Regions from separate parts of the Planococcus donghaensis genome, predicted to be linked through region 1. Evidence: a T-box and tRNA genes for the amino acid it is inferred to sense, from the RefSeq annotation. Region 1 holds a T-box; the other regions hold tRNA genes.
The links. A T-box is a leader RNA that pairs with one kind of tRNA and senses whether it is charged. The one in region 1 lies ahead of pheS (phenylalanine--tRNA ligase subunit alpha), so its partner is inferred to be a tRNA-Phe.
Positions count from the first base shown of each region.

Region 2: it has a tRNA-Phe gene. The T-box ahead of pheS (phenylalanine--tRNA ligase subunit alpha) is inferred to sense a tRNA for this amino acid. The anticodon was not compared.
Region 3: it has a tRNA-Phe gene. The T-box ahead of pheS (phenylalanine--tRNA ligase subunit alpha) is inferred to sense a tRNA for this amino acid. The anticodon was not compared.

Region 1 is NZ_CP016543.2:1,282,429-1,287,714, forward strand. Features, by position in the region: gene BCM40_RS06425 (helix-turn-helix transcriptional regulator) at 401-616, shown strand; gene BCM40_RS06430 (DUF3169 family protein) at 606-1,106, shown strand; gene BCM40_RS06435 (small multi-drug export protein) at 1,103-1,552, shown strand; gene BCM40_RS06440 (TrmH family RNA methyltransferase) at 1,599-2,366, shown strand; T-box leader at 2,412-2,639, shown strand; gene pheS (phenylalanine--tRNA ligase subunit alpha) at 2,678-3,715, shown strand; gene pheT (phenylalanine--tRNA ligase subunit beta) at 3,730-5,286, shown strand, end outside.
Region 2 is NZ_CP016543.2:1,144,075-1,149,360, reverse strand. Features, by position in the region: gene BCM40_RS05770 (1,4-dihydroxy-2-naphthoate polyprenyltransferase) at 1-526, shown strand, start outside; gene BCM40_RS05765 (DMT family transporter) at 649-1,614, shown strand; tRNA gene BCM40_RS05760 (tRNA-Glu) at 1,628-1,699, opposite strand; tRNA gene BCM40_RS05755 (tRNA-Ser) at 1,706-1,796, opposite strand; tRNA gene BCM40_RS05750 (tRNA-Asn) at 1,801-1,875, opposite strand; tRNA gene BCM40_RS05745 (tRNA-Ile) at 1,877-1,953, opposite strand; tRNA gene BCM40_RS05740 (tRNA-Gly) at 1,967-2,040, opposite strand; tRNA gene BCM40_RS05735 (tRNA-Phe) at 2,046-2,121, opposite strand; tRNA gene BCM40_RS05730 (tRNA-Asp) at 2,139-2,214, opposite strand; tRNA gene BCM40_RS05725 (tRNA-Met) at 2,218-2,294, opposite strand; tRNA gene BCM40_RS05720 (tRNA-Ser) at 2,362-2,454, opposite strand; tRNA gene BCM40_RS05715 (tRNA-Ile) at 2,470-2,546, opposite strand; tRNA gene BCM40_RS05710 (tRNA-Met) at 2,555-2,628, opposite strand; tRNA gene BCM40_RS05705 (tRNA-Ala) at 2,649-2,724, opposite strand; tRNA gene BCM40_RS05700 (tRNA-Pro) at 2,731-2,807, opposite strand; tRNA gene BCM40_RS05695 (tRNA-Arg) at 2,836-2,912, opposite strand; tRNA gene BCM40_RS05690 (tRNA-Leu) at 2,932-3,020, opposite strand; tRNA gene BCM40_RS05685 (tRNA-Gly) at 3,049-3,123, opposite strand; tRNA gene BCM40_RS05680 (tRNA-Leu) at 3,129-3,213, opposite strand; tRNA gene BCM40_RS05675 (tRNA-Lys) at 3,235-3,310, opposite strand; tRNA gene BCM40_RS05670 (tRNA-Thr) at 3,318-3,393, opposite strand; tRNA gene BCM40_RS05665 (tRNA-Val) at 3,401-3,476, opposite strand; rRNA gene rrf (5S ribosomal RNA) at 3,487-3,602, opposite strand; rRNA gene BCM40_RS05655 (23S ribosomal RNA) at 3,742-5,286, opposite strand, start outside.
Region 3 is NZ_CP016543.2:955,787-961,072, forward strand. Features, by position in the region: rRNA gene BCM40_RS04670 (23S ribosomal RNA) at 1-2,391, shown strand, start outside; rRNA gene rrf (5S ribosomal RNA) at 2,531-2,646, shown strand; tRNA gene BCM40_RS04680 (tRNA-Asn) at 2,658-2,732, shown strand; tRNA gene BCM40_RS04685 (tRNA-Ser) at 2,738-2,827, shown strand; tRNA gene BCM40_RS04690 (tRNA-Glu) at 2,856-2,930, shown strand; tRNA gene BCM40_RS04695 (tRNA-Val) at 2,938-3,013, shown strand; tRNA gene BCM40_RS04700 (tRNA-Met) at 3,055-3,131, shown strand; tRNA gene BCM40_RS04705 (tRNA-Asp) at 3,135-3,210, shown strand; tRNA gene BCM40_RS04710 (tRNA-Phe) at 3,228-3,303, shown strand; tRNA gene BCM40_RS04715 (tRNA-Thr) at 3,328-3,403, shown strand; tRNA gene BCM40_RS04720 (tRNA-Tyr) at 3,411-3,494, shown strand; tRNA gene BCM40_RS04725 (tRNA-Trp) at 3,501-3,574, shown strand; tRNA gene BCM40_RS04730 (tRNA-His) at 3,595-3,670, shown strand; tRNA gene BCM40_RS04735 (tRNA-His) at 3,712-3,787, shown strand; tRNA gene BCM40_RS04740 (tRNA-Gln) at 3,799-3,870, shown strand; tRNA gene BCM40_RS04745 (tRNA-Gly) at 3,878-3,952, shown strand; tRNA gene BCM40_RS04750 (tRNA-Cys) at 3,959-4,032, shown strand; tRNA gene BCM40_RS04755 (tRNA-Leu) at 4,042-4,125, shown strand; tRNA gene BCM40_RS04760 (tRNA-Leu) at 4,526-4,609, shown strand; gene BCM40_RS04765 (hypothetical protein) at 4,845-5,286, opposite strand, start outside.

The DNA.
Region 1 (5,286 bases):
TGTCGGATTGCGCAAACAAACTATCATAAGTTGCAAACAACCGGATAGATAGCGCAAACAACGGCGTTTATCCCGCAAACAAACTCACTCATCCCGCAAACAATGAAATTCTCAAATTAGAATTGATAGAGATTGCGCAATAGAGCCTATCAAGTAAGAGTAAAGACAAATTATTTTTGCGTTTTGCAAACAAAGTGTCGGATTGCGCAAACAAACTAGCATAAGTTGCAAACAACAGAAAAGATAGCGCAAACAACGGCGTTTATCCCGCAAACAAACTCACTCATCCCGCAAACAAACAAATCCTAAATAAAAAATGTACATAATTATTGACTTTATGTTAAGTATAATATACATTATGTTATATAAACCGAACATGAAAGAAGGAAGGATGAAGCAGATGCTCAAAAATCGTGTAAAAGAACTCAGGGCTCGGTACGGCTTCACACAAAGTGATCTTGGCAAACAAGTAAATGTCACACGGCAAACCATTGCTTTTATTGAAAAAGGGGAATTTTCACCTTCCATTACACTTTCGTTAAAACTAGCAAAAGCGTTACAGACAAATGTAAACGACTTATTTTGGTTAGAGGAGGACGAGGAACATGAAAAGTGATTTTCGCATGCAGTATCCACTGTGGATGATGGGATTTATTGTGGTACTAGGAATGTTCTTATTTGGAGTCAGTTCTCCAACGACAACTATTGTCAATTCGGAAAGAGAGCAGAGTTTTTTGCTCGAGCTTGGACCAATCGGCGGATTGTTCGCTATTGGAGCCGTCATCCTATACTTCCTGATGATGATTGTTTTTTATACCCAATTAAAACGTCATAACAAAAAGAATCCTTCAGAAAAAATATCAATTTTTCCAATCCGTCCTCCTGAATATTTAGAACAAGATGAAGGGATGACACACATTACACGAAAAGCATCTCAAAAAGTATATACTTTTATGTCTTGGAGTTTGCCGCTTCTTGCAGTATTTGCAATGTTTTCACCTTTTACTCGTATTTACACCGTTTTTGCGATTTTAGTGATCGCTTTAATTCAATACGGCATTTATTACCGAGAAATTCGCAAGCATTTAAAGGAGGAAGATGAATGATTACTGAATACTTCCTAGTTTTTTTAGGAGCAGCCATTCCTTGGTTTGAAATCGCCGTAGTTATTCCGCTTGGCATCGTTTGGGGCTTGTCGCCCTTTTGGGTAATGGTTTTGGCGTTTGTCGGCAACATGGTAACAGTGCTCGCTTTGATAATTGGTTTTGACCGATTCAAGATTTGGTACACGAAACGCCAAGAAGCAAAAGGCAAAGCAGTATCGAAAAAAAGTGAGCGCGCTAAAAAAATCTGGAATCGATATGGCTTGCCTGGTCTTGCGTTGCTTGGTCCCATTTTAATCGGCACGCATATTGCCGCGTTTATCGGGATGACACTTGGTGCAACCAAAAAGAACACGACTGTTTGGTTGACGATCAGCATTGCTGCGTGGACGCTAGCGTTTGGACTATTAACAGCACTAGGTTTTGATTTCTTCACGGATAAAATCTAAGCTGTGCTATACTTGAGCTATTCTGAAATAAAGGCGTGAACGTATAATGAAAAGAATTGAATCAAATCAAAACTCACTCGTTAAGCATTGGAAAAAGCTTAGCACTACACGGAAAGAGCGCGATAAATTCGCGGAATTTTTAGTAGAAGGATTTCATTTAACCGAAGAAGCACTGCGTAAAAAAGATCTTGTGAAATCACTAATCGTGCGCGAAGGCGTCGACATTCCAGAAGGCTGGGATATAGAAGGCGTTGCACATTATTCGGTGACTGCTGCTGTGGCGAAAGAAATTTCGGAAACCGAGCATACGCAAGGAATTTTCGCACATTGCGCGCAACCCGAATTTACTGAAGACGAACAAAAGTCATGGACAAAGCTATTGATGATTGATGCGGTTCAAGATCCAGGCAATATCGGCACTATGATTCGCACAGCTTCAGCGAGCGGTATTGACGCAGTGATACTTGGTAAGGGCTGCGCAGATCCGTACAACCCAAAAACGGTTCGTTCGGCACAAGGTTCGCATTTCCAGATTCCCATCGTAAAAGGGGAGTTGATGGAATGGACCGAACAAACAAAAGCGAGCGGCATTCCTATTTTCGGGACAGCGCTTCAAAACTCTACGCCGGTTCATGAAGCAAAAACGCTTGAGCAGTTTGCGTTAATTGTTGGCAATGAAGGCAGTGGGGTGGATCCGGTTCTCCTGCAACAAACCGATCAAAACTTAATGGTTCCGCTTTACGGCAGTGCAGAATCGTTAAATGTGGCAGTCGCTACAGGGATTTTATTGTATAGCTTAGTTCCGAAAAACTAAGTTTGATAAAACCAGAGAACTTTCGTATAATGAAGAGGTAAATAAGTAAAAGCGAAGAACGGGAAAAGTACGTTGCGCCCTTACATCACAGAGATTCTGCACCTTGACTGGAAGTGTGGATATGTAAACGCCTCAGAAGTTCACCCCGCGAGCTGCCCAACGGGACCAGTAGTGATACTGTAAAGATGGGCCGGTGAAGAGCCGTTATGTAAATGAGTGATTGCTATTTTGCAATAACTAGGGTGGTACCGCGAATAATGCCTCGTCCCTTTTCTGGGATGGGGCTTTTTACTGTCTAAGGAGGAGAAAAAATGGAAGCACAATTGCAGGAATTGAAAACACAAGCGCTTGAAAAAATTGCCGAAGCATCAACGGTTAAAGAACTTAATGATGTTCGTGTGGCGTATTTAGGGAAAAAAGGACCGATTACGGATTTATTGAAAGGCATGGGAAAACTTCCAGCTGAAGAACGTCCGAAAATGGGTGCTTTAGTCAATGTAGTACGTGAAGAAGTAACAACGCAACTAGAAGCTCGCATGGTTCTTTTAGAAGAAGAAGCAATCAATGCGAAATTGCAAAGTGAAACAATTGATATCACATTGCCAGGACGTCCTGTGAAAACAGGGAACGCACATCCGTTAACGCGTGTTGTCGAGGAAATTGAAGATTTATTCATTTCAATGGGTTACGAAGTGGCAGAAGGTCCAGAAGTTGAAAAAGATTATTATAACTTTGAAGCGCTAAACTTACCGAAAGGTCACCCGGCTCGTGATATGCAAGATTCCTTCTATATAACAGAAGATGTTTTACTGCGTACGCATACTTCTCCTGTACAAGCACGGACAATGGAAGCAAAAGGCGGAGAGCCGATTAAAATTATTTGTCCGGGTAAAGTATACCGCCGCGATAGCGATGACGCGACGCACTCACACCAATTCACACAAATCGAAGGATTGGTGATTGGAGAAGATATCCGCATGAGCGACTTGAAAGGAACACTTTCTGTGTTTGCTAAGAAAATGTTCGGCGATGATCGTGAAATTCGTCTTCGTCCAAGTTTCTTCCCATTCACTGAGCCTTCTGTTGAAATGGACATTTCATGCTTTAAGTGTGGCGGCAGTGGTTGCAACGTCTGCAAAAAAACAGGCTGGATTGAAATTCTGGGCGCTGGAATGGTACATCCAAATGTTCTTGAAATGGCCGGATATGACTCGAAACGTTTAACTGGATTTGCTTTTGGTATGGGTCCAGAACGTATTGCAATGTTAAAATATGGCGTCGAAGATATCCGTCATTTCTACACAAACGATGTTCGCTTTTTATCTCAATTCCAACGTACAGAACTTTAAGGAGGAAATAAAACATGCTCGTATCCATAAATTGGTTGAAAGACTACGTAAACACACAACAATTACCACCTGCTGAATTAGGTGAAAAAATCACACGTTCAGGTATCGAAGTAGATGCAGTGATTGATCGTTCACACGGCATGACAAATGTCGTTGTGGGTTATGTTGAATCTTGTGTTAAACACCCTGAAGCTGATAAATTATCAATTTGCCAAGTAGATGTTGGAGAAGAAACAACGCAAATTATTTGTGGCGCTCCCAATATTGCAGAAGGCCAAAAAGTCATTGTGGCACGTCCTGGAGCGAAACTTCCAGGTGGCATAAAAATTAAAAAAGCGAAACTTCGCGGAGAAGAATCAAATGGCATGATTTGCTCGCTTCAAGAACTAGGCATCGAAGGCAAACTAGTACCAAAAGCTTACGCTGAAGGTATTTACGTATTACCAAAAGATGCAGAAACAGGTTCAGACGTTATTGCAAACTTCAATTTAGACGATACGGTTCTGGAACTTGGGTTAACACCAAACCGTGCAGATGCGATGAGCATGTTAGGTGTTGCTTATGAAGTGGGTGCCATTTTATCTGAAGACGTTAAATTACCGGAAATCAGCTACAAAGAAGCGACAGACACAGCGGCTTCTATGTTGACATTAACGGTTGATGCGCCTGAAGCCAATCCGTTGTATGTTGCTAAAGTGGTCCGTAATATTAAAGTACAAGAATCGCCAATGTGGCTGCAACAACGTTTAATGGCTGCAGGGGTTCGTCCGCATAATAATGTAGTCGACGTTACAAACTACGTATTAATGGAATATGGTCAGCCTCTTCACGCATTTGACTATGATTTGTTGGGCACAGGCAATATTACGGTTCGTCACGCTAAAGAAGGCGAAATGATTACAACTTTAGACGACGCGGAGCGTAAATTATCTGCTCATCAATTAGTTATTACAAATGGTGAAAAACCAGTTGCGATTGCTGGCGTTATGGGCGGGGCAAACTCAGAAGTAAGTGATGAGACAACAACTGTTGTAATCGAGTCTGCTTATTTTGAGTCGGGATCTGTTCGTCAAACTTCAAAAGATCACGGTCTTCGTAGCGATGCAAGTTCACGTTTTGAAAAAGGTGTAGATCCAAATCGTGTCATTCCAGCAGCTGAACGTGCAGCACAGTTATTGTCTGAACTAGCTGGTGGCGAAGTATTGTCTGGTTCTGTTGTATTCGATAAAGTGTCAAAAGAAGAAAAAATCGTTAAAGTATCTCCAGACTTTATTAATAGCCGTCTAGGTATGAAAATTGCCTTTGAAGAAATGTTAGACATTTTAAACCGTTTGAAATTCACGACAGAAGCCGTCAACGGTCAATTGGTCATTTCTGTACCAACGCGTCGTCAAGATATTCAAATTCCTGAAGACGTCATTGAAGAAATTGCGCGTTTGCACGGCTATGACGAAATTCCTGCCACATTACCAGAAGCGGAAACAACTCCTGGTGGCTTGACACCTTATCAAGCAAAACGCCGCATTGTTCGTAACTTTTTAGAAGGCGCAGGGTTGTTGCAAGCAACGACG
Region 2 (5,286 bases), 140 kb from region 1:
TTCTATGGCAATCGGCTACTTTTATACAGGCGGTCCATACCCAATCGCCTATACGCCATTCGGTGAACTTTTCTCAGGCGTAGTTATGGGCTATTTAATTGTTATTATTGCCTTTTATATCCAAACAGACATGATAACCACAGAAGCTTCTCTACTTGCTGTACCAAGTACTTTATTAGTAGCAGCTATAATGCTAGCTAACAACATTCGTGATATCGTTGGCGATGAAGAAAGTGGTCGCAAGACACTCGCGATTTTAGTTAAAAGACCGGCAGCTGTTAATATTCTTATGGCTTTCTTTATCCTAGCTTACGCATGGATCGTCGTTCTAGTTATTTCAGGAACATTAACACCATGGACGTTCCTCGTATTTCTAAGCGTTATTAAACCAATTAGAGTGGTTCAAATATTTAAACACCACACGGCACCGCTAAAAGTAATGCCAGCTATGAAAGATACAGGAAAAACAAACACACTTTTCGCCTTATTGCTTGGTATCGGTTTACTAATAGAATATTTATTATGATGTTAATAAAAAAGGGATTTCAGCTGAAATCCCTTTTTTATATCCAAATTTAGTTTTGTAGAACTTTTGAGTATGCGTTATAGTTGAGAAATAATTCAAAATACTGATCGGGAGGACATTGGGTGAAACCTATAATTATTGGAAGCATTGCTGCTTTTTTCTTTGCATTTACTTTTGTTTTAAATGCCACAATGGAAGCTAGTGGTGGAAGTTGGATTTGGAGCGCTTCTCTTCGTTACCTTTTTATGATTCCTTTTTTGCTATTAATCGTTTTATCTAGAAGAAACTTAAAACCACTATTACAAGAAATGAACAGAAACAAAAAAGCTTGGTTTATTTGGAGCTTTATCGGATTTGGCTTATTCTATACGCCTCTCTGCTTTGCAGCTGCTTATTCTCCTGGTTGGTTAATCGCAGGTACTTGGCAAATTACCATCATTGCAGGAACTCTTCTCGCTCCTCTATTTCTTATTACTGTACATACTAAAGAAGGGACATTTCAGTTAAAAGGAAAAATCCCGATGAAAGGGTTAATGATTTCTTTCATCATATTGGCGGGAGTCAGTCTCATGCAATTAGAACATGTTGCAATTGTTTCCCCTGCTACACTCTGGTTTGGTTTTATTCCTGTTCTTCTTGCTGCATTTGCTTATCCACTTGGCAATAGAAAAATGATGGAGATATGCGACGGTAGATTAGACGCATATCAAAGAGTTCTCGGAATGACCTTAGCCAGTCTGCCTTTTTGGTTACTATTATCGTTGTTTGGGTTATTCACGGTTGGTGGGCCATCTGCTTCACAAAGCTTCCAAACTTTAATTGTTGCCATCAGTTCTGGTGTCATTGCCACAGTGTTATTCTTTAAAGCTACAGATCTTGTTAGAGGAAACATGCAAATGTTAGGAGTGGTTGAAGCAACTCAATCAATGGAAGTTTTATTCGCTTTGGCTGGAGAAATTCTCTTCTTATCAATAGCACTACCTTCAGGATTATCATTAATAGGAATTCTTATTGTTATGGGCGGCATGATTCTTCATAGCCAGAATTCCAGTAAAACGAAAAAAAGAGTCATGCAATTAAATGCATGACTCTTTTTTATGATGACCCCTACGGGATTCGAACCCGTGTTACCGCCGTGAAAGGGCGGTGTCTTAACCGCTTGACCAAGGGGCCAAATACTGGCGGAGAAGGAGGGATTTGAACCCTCGCGCCGGTTGCCCGACCTACACCCTTAGCAGGGGCGCCTCTTCAGCCACTTGAGTACTTCCCCAGTATGGCTCCGAAGGTAGGACTCGAACCTACGACCATCGCATTAACAGTGCGGTGCTCTACCACTGAGCTACTTCGGAATGGTGGGCCTAAATGGACTCGAACCATCGACCTCACGCTTATCAGGCGTGCGCTCTAACCAGCTGAGCTATAGGCCCATATGTAATAGTATGGAGCGGGTGAAGGGAATCGAACCCTCATCATCAGCTTGGAAGGCTGAGGTTTTACCACTAAACTACACCCGCATAAATGGTGGGTCAGGACGGAATCGAACCGCCGACACTTAGAGCTTCAATCTAATGCTCTACCGACTGAGCTACTGACCCACAACATTGAATAAAAATGGCGGTCCCGACCGGGATCGAACCGGCGATCTCCTGCGTGACAGGCAGGCATGTTAACCGCTACACCACGGGACCATTTGGTTGCGGGGGCAGGATTTGAACCTGCGACCTTTGGGTTATGAGCCCAACGAGCTACCGAACTGCTCCACCCCGCGACAATATTATAGGTACTAATTTGAATCGATTTCTTTTAAAAATAATTGTCCACACATTTAGAAAAAATGGAGGAGGAAGAGGGATTCGAACCCCCGCGGGATTTGACTCCCCTGTCGGTTTTCAAGACCGATCCCTTCAGCCAAACTTGGGTATTCCTCCGTGATAAAATACAAATGGTGGACCTTGCAGGACTCGAACCTGCGACCGGACGGTTATGAGCCGTCTGCTCTAACCAACTGAGCTAAAGGTCCTAAAAAAGTGGCGGCAGAGGGGATCGAACCCCCGACCTTACGGGTATGAACCGTACGCTCTAGCCAGCTGAGCTACGCCGCCAGGATCTTTAATAATATAGTTGGTGGAGCCTAGCGGGATCGAACCGCTGACCTCCTGCGTGCAAGGCAGGCGCTCTCCCAGCTGAGCTAAGGCCCCATTGTTTGGTCGGGAAGACAGGATTCGAACCTGCGACCCCTTGGTCCCAAACCAAGTGCTCTACCAAGCTGAGCTACTTCCCGAACTTAGATGCTGAGTTTGTAAAAAATATGGCGCGCCCGAGAGGACTCGAACCTCTAACCGCTTGATTCGTAGTCAAGTACTCTATCCAATTGAGCTACGGGCGCTTTATGCTATTGTTGTAAATGGTGCCGAGGACCGGAATCGAACCGGTACGGTAGTCACCTACCGCAGGATTTTAAGTCCTGTGCGTCTGCCAGTTCCGCCACCCCGGCTAGGGGTCGAGATTCTGTAAAACAATTATGGAGCGGAAGACGAGGTTCGAACTCGCGACCTCCACCTTGGCAAGGTGGCGTTCTACCACTGAACTACTTCCGCAAAAATGGTGCGGGTGAAGGGAGTCGAACCCCCACGCCCGAAGGCGCTAGATCCTAAGTCTAGTGCGTCTGCCAGTTCCGCCACACCCGCGTGGCAATATCAATATTAAAATGGTGAGCCATGAAGGATTCGAACCTTCGACCCTCTGATTAAAAGTCAGATGCTCTACCAGCTGAGCTAATGGCTCGAGAAAGTGGTGCCGGAGAAAGGAGTCGAACCCTCGACCTACTGATTACAAGTCAGTTGCTCTACCAACTGAGCTACTCCGGCGAAAAAATGGTGGAGGATGACGGGATCGAACCGCCGACCCTCTGCTTGTAAGGCAGATGCTCTCCCAGCTGAGCTAATCCTCCGATATGTATTGCCCAGCGACGTCCTACTCTCACAGGGGGAAACCCCCAACTACCATCGGCGCAAAAGAGCTTAACTGCCGTGTTCGGGATGGGAACGGGTGTGGCCTCTTTGCCATCATCACTGGACTATTTGGTTTTGAAAGACAAGATTTATTATACCAGTATACCACTGGTTTTTTCAAGCTTTTTTTCAAAAAACTTTTTTCTTATTCTTTCAAAACTGGATAAACGACATTGGAACAGGCAAGTCTTCGTGTACATGGTTTTGGTTAAGTCCTCGATCGATTAGTATTCGTCAGCTGCACATGTCGCCACGCTTCCACCTCGAACCTATCTACCTCATCGTCTTTGAGGGATCTTACTTGCTTGCGCAATGGGAAATCTCATCTTGAGGGGGGCTTCGTGCTTAGATGCTTTCAGCACTTATCCCGGCCACACATAGCTACCCAGCGATGCCCTTGGCAGAACAACTGGTACACCAGCGGTGTGTCCATCCCGGTCCTCTCGTACTAAGGACAGCTCCTCTCAAATTTCCTGCGCCCGCGACGGATAGGGACCGAACTGTCTCACGACGTTCTGAACCCAGCTCGCGTACCGCTTTAATGGGCGAACAGCCCAACCCTTGGGACCGACTACAGCCCCAGGATGCGATGAGCCGACATCGAGGTGCCAAACCTCCCCGTCGATGTGGACTCTTGGGGGAGATAAGCCTGTTATCCCCGGGGTAGCTTTTATCCGTTGAGCGATGGCCCTTCCATGCGGAACCACCGGATCACTAAGCCCGTCTTTCGACCCTGCTCGACATGTACGTCTCGCAGTCAAGCTCCCTTCTGCCTTTACACTCTGCGAATGATTTCCAACCATTCTGAGGGAACCTTTGGGCGCCTCCGTTACTCTTTAGGAGGCGACCGCCCCAGTCAAACTGCCCGCCTGACACTGTCTCCCAAGCCGATCAGGCTTGTGGGTTAGAATTTCAATACAACCAGGGTAGTATCCCACCGACGCCTCCTCCGAAGCTGGCGCTCCGGGCTCTAAGGCTCCTACCTATCCTGTACAAGTTGCACCAAAATTCAATATCAGGCTACAGTAAAGCTCCACGGGGTCTTTCCGTCCTGTCGCGGGTAACCTGCATCTTCACAGGTACTATAATTTCACCGAGTCTCTCGTTGAGACAGTGCCCAGATCGTTACGCCTTTCGTGCGGGTCGGAACTTACCCGACAAGGAATTTCGCTACCTTAGGACCGTTATAGTTACGGCCGCCGTTTACTGGGGCTTCAATTCGCACCTTCGCTTGCGCTAAGCACTCCTCTTAACCTTCCAGCACCGGGCAGGCGTCAGCCCCTATACGTCACCTTACGGTTTTGCAGAGACCTGTGTTTTTGCTAAACAGTCGCCTGGGCCTATTCACTGCGGCTCTCTCGGGCTATACACCCTACCAGAGCACCCCTTCTCCCGAAGTTACGGGGTCATTTTGCCGAGTTCCTTAACGAGAGTTCACTCGCTCACCTTAGAATTCTCTTCTCGCCTACCTGTGTCGGTTTGCGGTACGGGCACCTCCCGCCTCGCTAGAGGCTTTTCTTGGCAGTGTGAAATCAGGGACTCTGAGACTCAGTCTCTTGCCATCACAGCTCAACGTATCAGGAATGGGATTTGCCTCATTCCACGCCTCACTGCTTGGACGTGCACAACCAACGGCACGCTCACCTTATCCTTCTGCGTCCCCCCATTGCTCAAACGGCGGGGAGGTGGTACAGGAATATCAACCTGTTGTCCATCGTCTACGCCTATCGGCCTCGACTTAGGTCCCGA
Region 3 (5,286 bases), 330 kb from region 1:
AGTGAAATAGATCCTGAAACCGTGTGCCTACAAGTAGTCAAAGCCCGTTAATGGGTGATGGCGTGCCTTTTGTAGAATGAACCGGCGAGTTACGATTGCATGCAAGGTTAAGCTGAGAAGGCGGAGCCGCAGCGAAAGCGAGTCTGAATAGGGCGACAGAGTATGCAGTTGTAGACCCGAAACCAGGTGATCTACCCATGTCCAGGGTGAAGGTAAGGTAACACTTACTGGAGGCCCGAACCCACGCACGTTGAAAAGTGCGGGGATGAGGTGTGGGTAGCGGAGAAATTCCAATCGAACCTGGAGATAGCTGGTTCTCTCCGAAATAGCTTTAGGGCTAGCCTCAAGATTGAGAATCCTGGAGGTAGAGCACTGTTTGGACTAGGGGCCCATCCCGGGTTACCGAATTCAGACAAACTCCGAATGCCAGTGATTTATGCTTGGGAGTCAGACTGCGAGTGATAAGATCCGTAGTCAAGAGGGAAACAGCCCAGACCACCAGCTAAGGTCCCCAAATATCCGTTAAGTGGAAAAGGATGTGGCGTTGCTTAGACAACCAGGATGTTGGCTTAGAAGCAGCCATCATTTAAAGAGTGCGTAATAGCTCACTGGTCGAGTGACACTGCGCCGAAAATGTACCGGGGCTAAACGGATTACCGAAGCTGTGGATGGATCTCGTAAGAGATCCGTGGTAGGAGAGCGTTCTAAGGGCGTTGAAGTCAGACCGGAAGGACTGGTGGAGCGCTTAGAAGTGAGAATGCCGGTATGAGTAACGAAAGACGGGTGAGAATCCCGTCCACCGAATGCCTAAGGTTTCCTGAGGAAGGCTCGTCCGCTCAGGGTTAGTCGGGACCTAAGTCGAGGCCGATAGGCGTAGACGATGGACAACAGGTTGATATTCCTGTACCACCTCCCCGCCGTTTGAGCAATGGGGGGACGCAGAAGGATAAGGTGAGCGTGCCGTTGGTTGTGCACGTCCAAGCAGTGAGGCGTGGAATGAGGCAAATCCCATTCCTGATACGTTGAGCTGTGATGGCAAGAGACTGAGTCTCAGAGTCCCTGATTTCACACTGCCAAGAAAAGCCTCTAGCGAGGCGGGAGGTGCCCGTACCGCAAACCGACACAGGTAGGCGAGAAGAGAATTCTAAGGTGAGCGAGTGAACTCTCGTTAAGGAACTCGGCAAAATGACCCCGTAACTTCGGGAGAAGGGGTGCTCTGGTAGGGTGTATAGCCCGAGAGAGCCGCAGTGAATAGGCCCAGGCGACTGTTTAGCAAAAACACAGGTCTCTGCAAAACCGTAAGGTGACGTATAGGGGCTGACGCCTGCCCGGTGCTGGAAGGTTAAGAGGAGTGCTTAGCGCAAGCGAAGGTGCGAATTGAAGCCCCAGTAAACGGCGGCCGTAACTATAACGGTCCTAAGGTAGCGAAATTCCTTGTCGGGTAAGTTCCGACCCGCACGAAAGGCGTAACGATCTGGGCACTGTCTCAACGAGAGACTCGGTGAAATTATAGTACCTGTGAAGATGCAGGTTACCCGCGACAGGACGGAAAGACCCCGTGGAGCTTTACTGTAGCCTGATATTGAATTTTGGTGCAACTTGTACAGGATAGGTAGGAGCCTTAGAGCCCGGAGCGCCAGCTTCGGAGGAGGCGTCGGTGGGATACTACCCTGGTTGTATTGAAATTCTAACCCACAAGCCTGATCGGCTTGGGAGACAGTGTCAGGCGGGCAGTTTGACTGGGGCGGTCGCCTCCTAAAGAGTAACGGAGGCGCCCAAAGGTTCCCTCAGAATGGTTGGAAATCATTCGCAGAGTGTAAAGGCAGAAGGGAGCTTGACTGCGAGACGTACATGTCGAGCAGGGTCGAAAGACGGGCTTAGTGATCCGGTGGTTCCGCATGGAAGGGCCATCGCTCAACGGATAAAAGCTACCCCGGGGATAACAGGCTTATCTCCCCCAAGAGTCCACATCGACGGGGAGGTTTGGCACCTCGATGTCGGCTCATCGCATCCTGGGGCTGTAGTCGGTCCCAAGGGTTGGGCTGTTCGCCCATTAAAGCGGTACGCGAGCTGGGTTCAGAACGTCGTGAGACAGTTCGGTCCCTATCCGTCGCGGGCGCAGGAAATTTGAGAGGAGCTGTCCTTAGTACGAGAGGACCGGGATGGACACACCGCTGGTGTACCAGTTGTTCTGCCAAGGGCATCGCTGGGTAGCTATGTGTGGCCGGGATAAGTGCTGAAAGCATCTAAGCACGAAGCCCCCCTCAAGATGAGATTTCCCATTGCGCAAGCAAGTAAGATCCCTCAAAGACGATGAGGTAGATAGGTTCGAGGTGGAAGCGTGGCGACATGTGCAGCTGACGAATACTAATCGATCGAGGACTTAACCAAAACCATGTACACGAAGACTTGCCTGTTCCAATGTCGTTTATCCAGTTTTGAAAGAATAAGAAAAAAGTTTTTGAAAAAAAGCTTGAAAAAACCGGCGATATACTGGTATAATAAATCTTGTCTTTCAAAATAAATTCAGTCTGGTAATGATGGCAAAGAGGCCACACCCGTTCCCATCCCGAACACGGTAGTTAAGCTCTTTTGCGCCGATGGTAGTTGGGGGTTTCCCCCTGTGAGAGTAGGACGTTGCCAGGCTGATCAATTATTCCGAAGTAGCTCAGTGGTAGAGCACCGCACTGTTAATGCGATGGTCGTAGGTTCGAGTCCTACCTTCGGAGCCAATTATGGAGAGCTGTCCGAGTGGCCGAAGGAGCATGATTGGAAATCATGTAGGCGGGCAACCGTCTCAAGGGTTCGAATCCCTTGCTCTCCGCCAGAAGATCGTTTTCAACAATTTATAGAATGGCCCCTTGGTCAAGCGGTTAAGACACCGCCCTTTCACGGCGGTAACACGGGTTCGAATCCCGTAGGGGTCACCAATTTCATGGAGGATTAGCTCAGCTGGGAGAGCATCTGCCTTACAAGCAGAGGGTCGGCGGTTCGATCCCGTCATCCTCCACCATTTCCTACATATTAAGTGTGAAATGAAAAAAATAGTATTATCGCGGGGTGGAGCAGTTCGGTAGCTCGTTGGGCTCATAACCCAAAGGTCGCAGGTTCAAATCCTGCCCCCGCAACCAAATGGTCCCGTGGTGTAGCGGTTAACATGCCTGCCTGTCACGCAGGAGATCGCCGGTTCGATCCCGGTCGGGACCGCCATTTTCACTTAACAAAGTGGGTCAGTAGCTCAGTCGGTAGAGCATTAGATTGAAGCTCTAAGTGTCGGCGGTTCGATTCCGTCCTGACCCACCATTTTTTTAGAAATACAATCTCCATGCCGGAGTAGCTCAGTTGGTAGAGCAACTGACTTGTAATCAGTAGGTCGAGGGTTCGACTCCTTTCTCCGGCACCATTTTTTAGGTGGGGTAGCGAAGTGGCTAAACGCGGCGGACTGTAAATCCGCTCCTTCGGGTTCGGCAGTTCGAATCTGCCCCCCACCACCAGTTTTTAGGGGCATAGTTTAACGGTAGAACAGAGGTCTCCAAAACCTCCGATGTGGGTTCGATTCCTACTGCCCCTGCCAATTTTAAAATTTATATGATGGCGGTCGTGGCGAAGTGGTTAACGCACCGGATTGTGATTCCGGCACTCGGGGGTTCAATTCCCCTCGTCCGCCCCATGTTTTAATTTAACTAAGTGAACTTATAAAATAGTAAAGTGGCGGTCGTGGCGAAGTGGTTAACGCACCGGATTGTGATTCCGGCACTCGGGGGTTCAATTCCCCTCGTCCGCCCCATCTTTTATTAATGGGGTATAGCCAAGCGGTAAGGCAACGGGTTTTGATCCCGTCATGCCCTGGTTCGAATCCAGGTACCCCAGCTTTATTGCGGAAGTAGTTCAGTGGTAGAACGCCACCTTGCCAAGGTGGAGGTCGCGAGTTCGAACCTCGTCTTCCGCTCCATTATTTGGCGGCATAGCCAAGTGGTAAGGCATGGGTCTGCAACACCCTTATCACCGGTTCGAGTCCGGTTGCCGCCTCCATAATGATTTGCCGGCGTGGCGGAATTGGCAGACGCGCGGGACTCAAAATCCCGTTCCTTCACGGGAGTGTCGGTTCGACCCCGACCGCCGGTATCATGAAAGAACCTGCCTGTTCTTTCCAAAACCCCTTAACTGTGAATATTCGCAGTTAAGGGGTTTTTTGTTGTATCCCTATCTAATTAATAATCGTTCTCTAAAAAACTATTTATGAACCTCAATGAACAAAAGAGGAAGTAGTTCCAAAGTGAATAAGGTAGAGTAGGCGAAAGGAAGAAGGAAACAGCAATTTAGTAAAGCTCATTAATATGTATAGTTTAGCGGGGAACAGTTACAAGAGGATGATCCTTTAAACCAGACTAATAGAAATTTTGTCATTCTTGTCTATTCCGCTTTTTCCTTAAACTTTAACGTATAAAATTAGTTATACTTTTAGAAAGTATTGGCGCGAAAAGTATGATGTGCTATAATAATTCTTGTCCGCTAAACAATACTTGCCGGCGTGGCGGAATTGGCAGACGCGCGGGACTCAAAATCCCGTTCCTTCACCGGAGTGTCGGTTCGACCCCGACCGCCGGTATACCGCAAGTAAAGAGCAAAAGCCCTGACTTAATCGTCAGGGCTTTTTTCTTGTAATGGTTTATATTAATAAATGCAACTAAACTAGTAATTATATAACCAATGTGTTCTTCCTGCAGAAAGTATTATCTTTTCATCTTACTTATGTATTGTATAAAGATTACTAGTCGAAAAAATTCATAAAAAGCCGGTGTAGAAAGATACCTTCTACACCGGCTTAACGATCAAAGTCTGACTTACTCAGCGTATTTGCAACTTACACGTGTATTTTCTGGTTTAAATATTCCATCTAGATTTGTTTTAAACAACCAAACATGTAAATCGTAATGCTGACCTGCCGAACCATCATGGTTATCCATTGGTCCTTGGAATTTTTGGTCGAATAGAACCGGTGTTTTATCAGTTAATTCTGCAGGTACGTACCATTCAGCTGCTACCAATTTATAGTGACCATTTTTTAGTGGTTCATAAACCAAAATTTCTGGTTTTTTAATGCGCAGCTTGTCATCATCCATACGGCTAGGTTTGACTAAGTGAATTCCCATATTAGGTACACATGCTCCGGGAACTAAGCCGACAAATCCTTCATCAAGTGCAACTTCGATGTTCCGATACTTTTTAACTGCTTTTTTGCTTATTGCCAACTGTTTTTCAATGCTGTACTTGTGATGTCCTTTG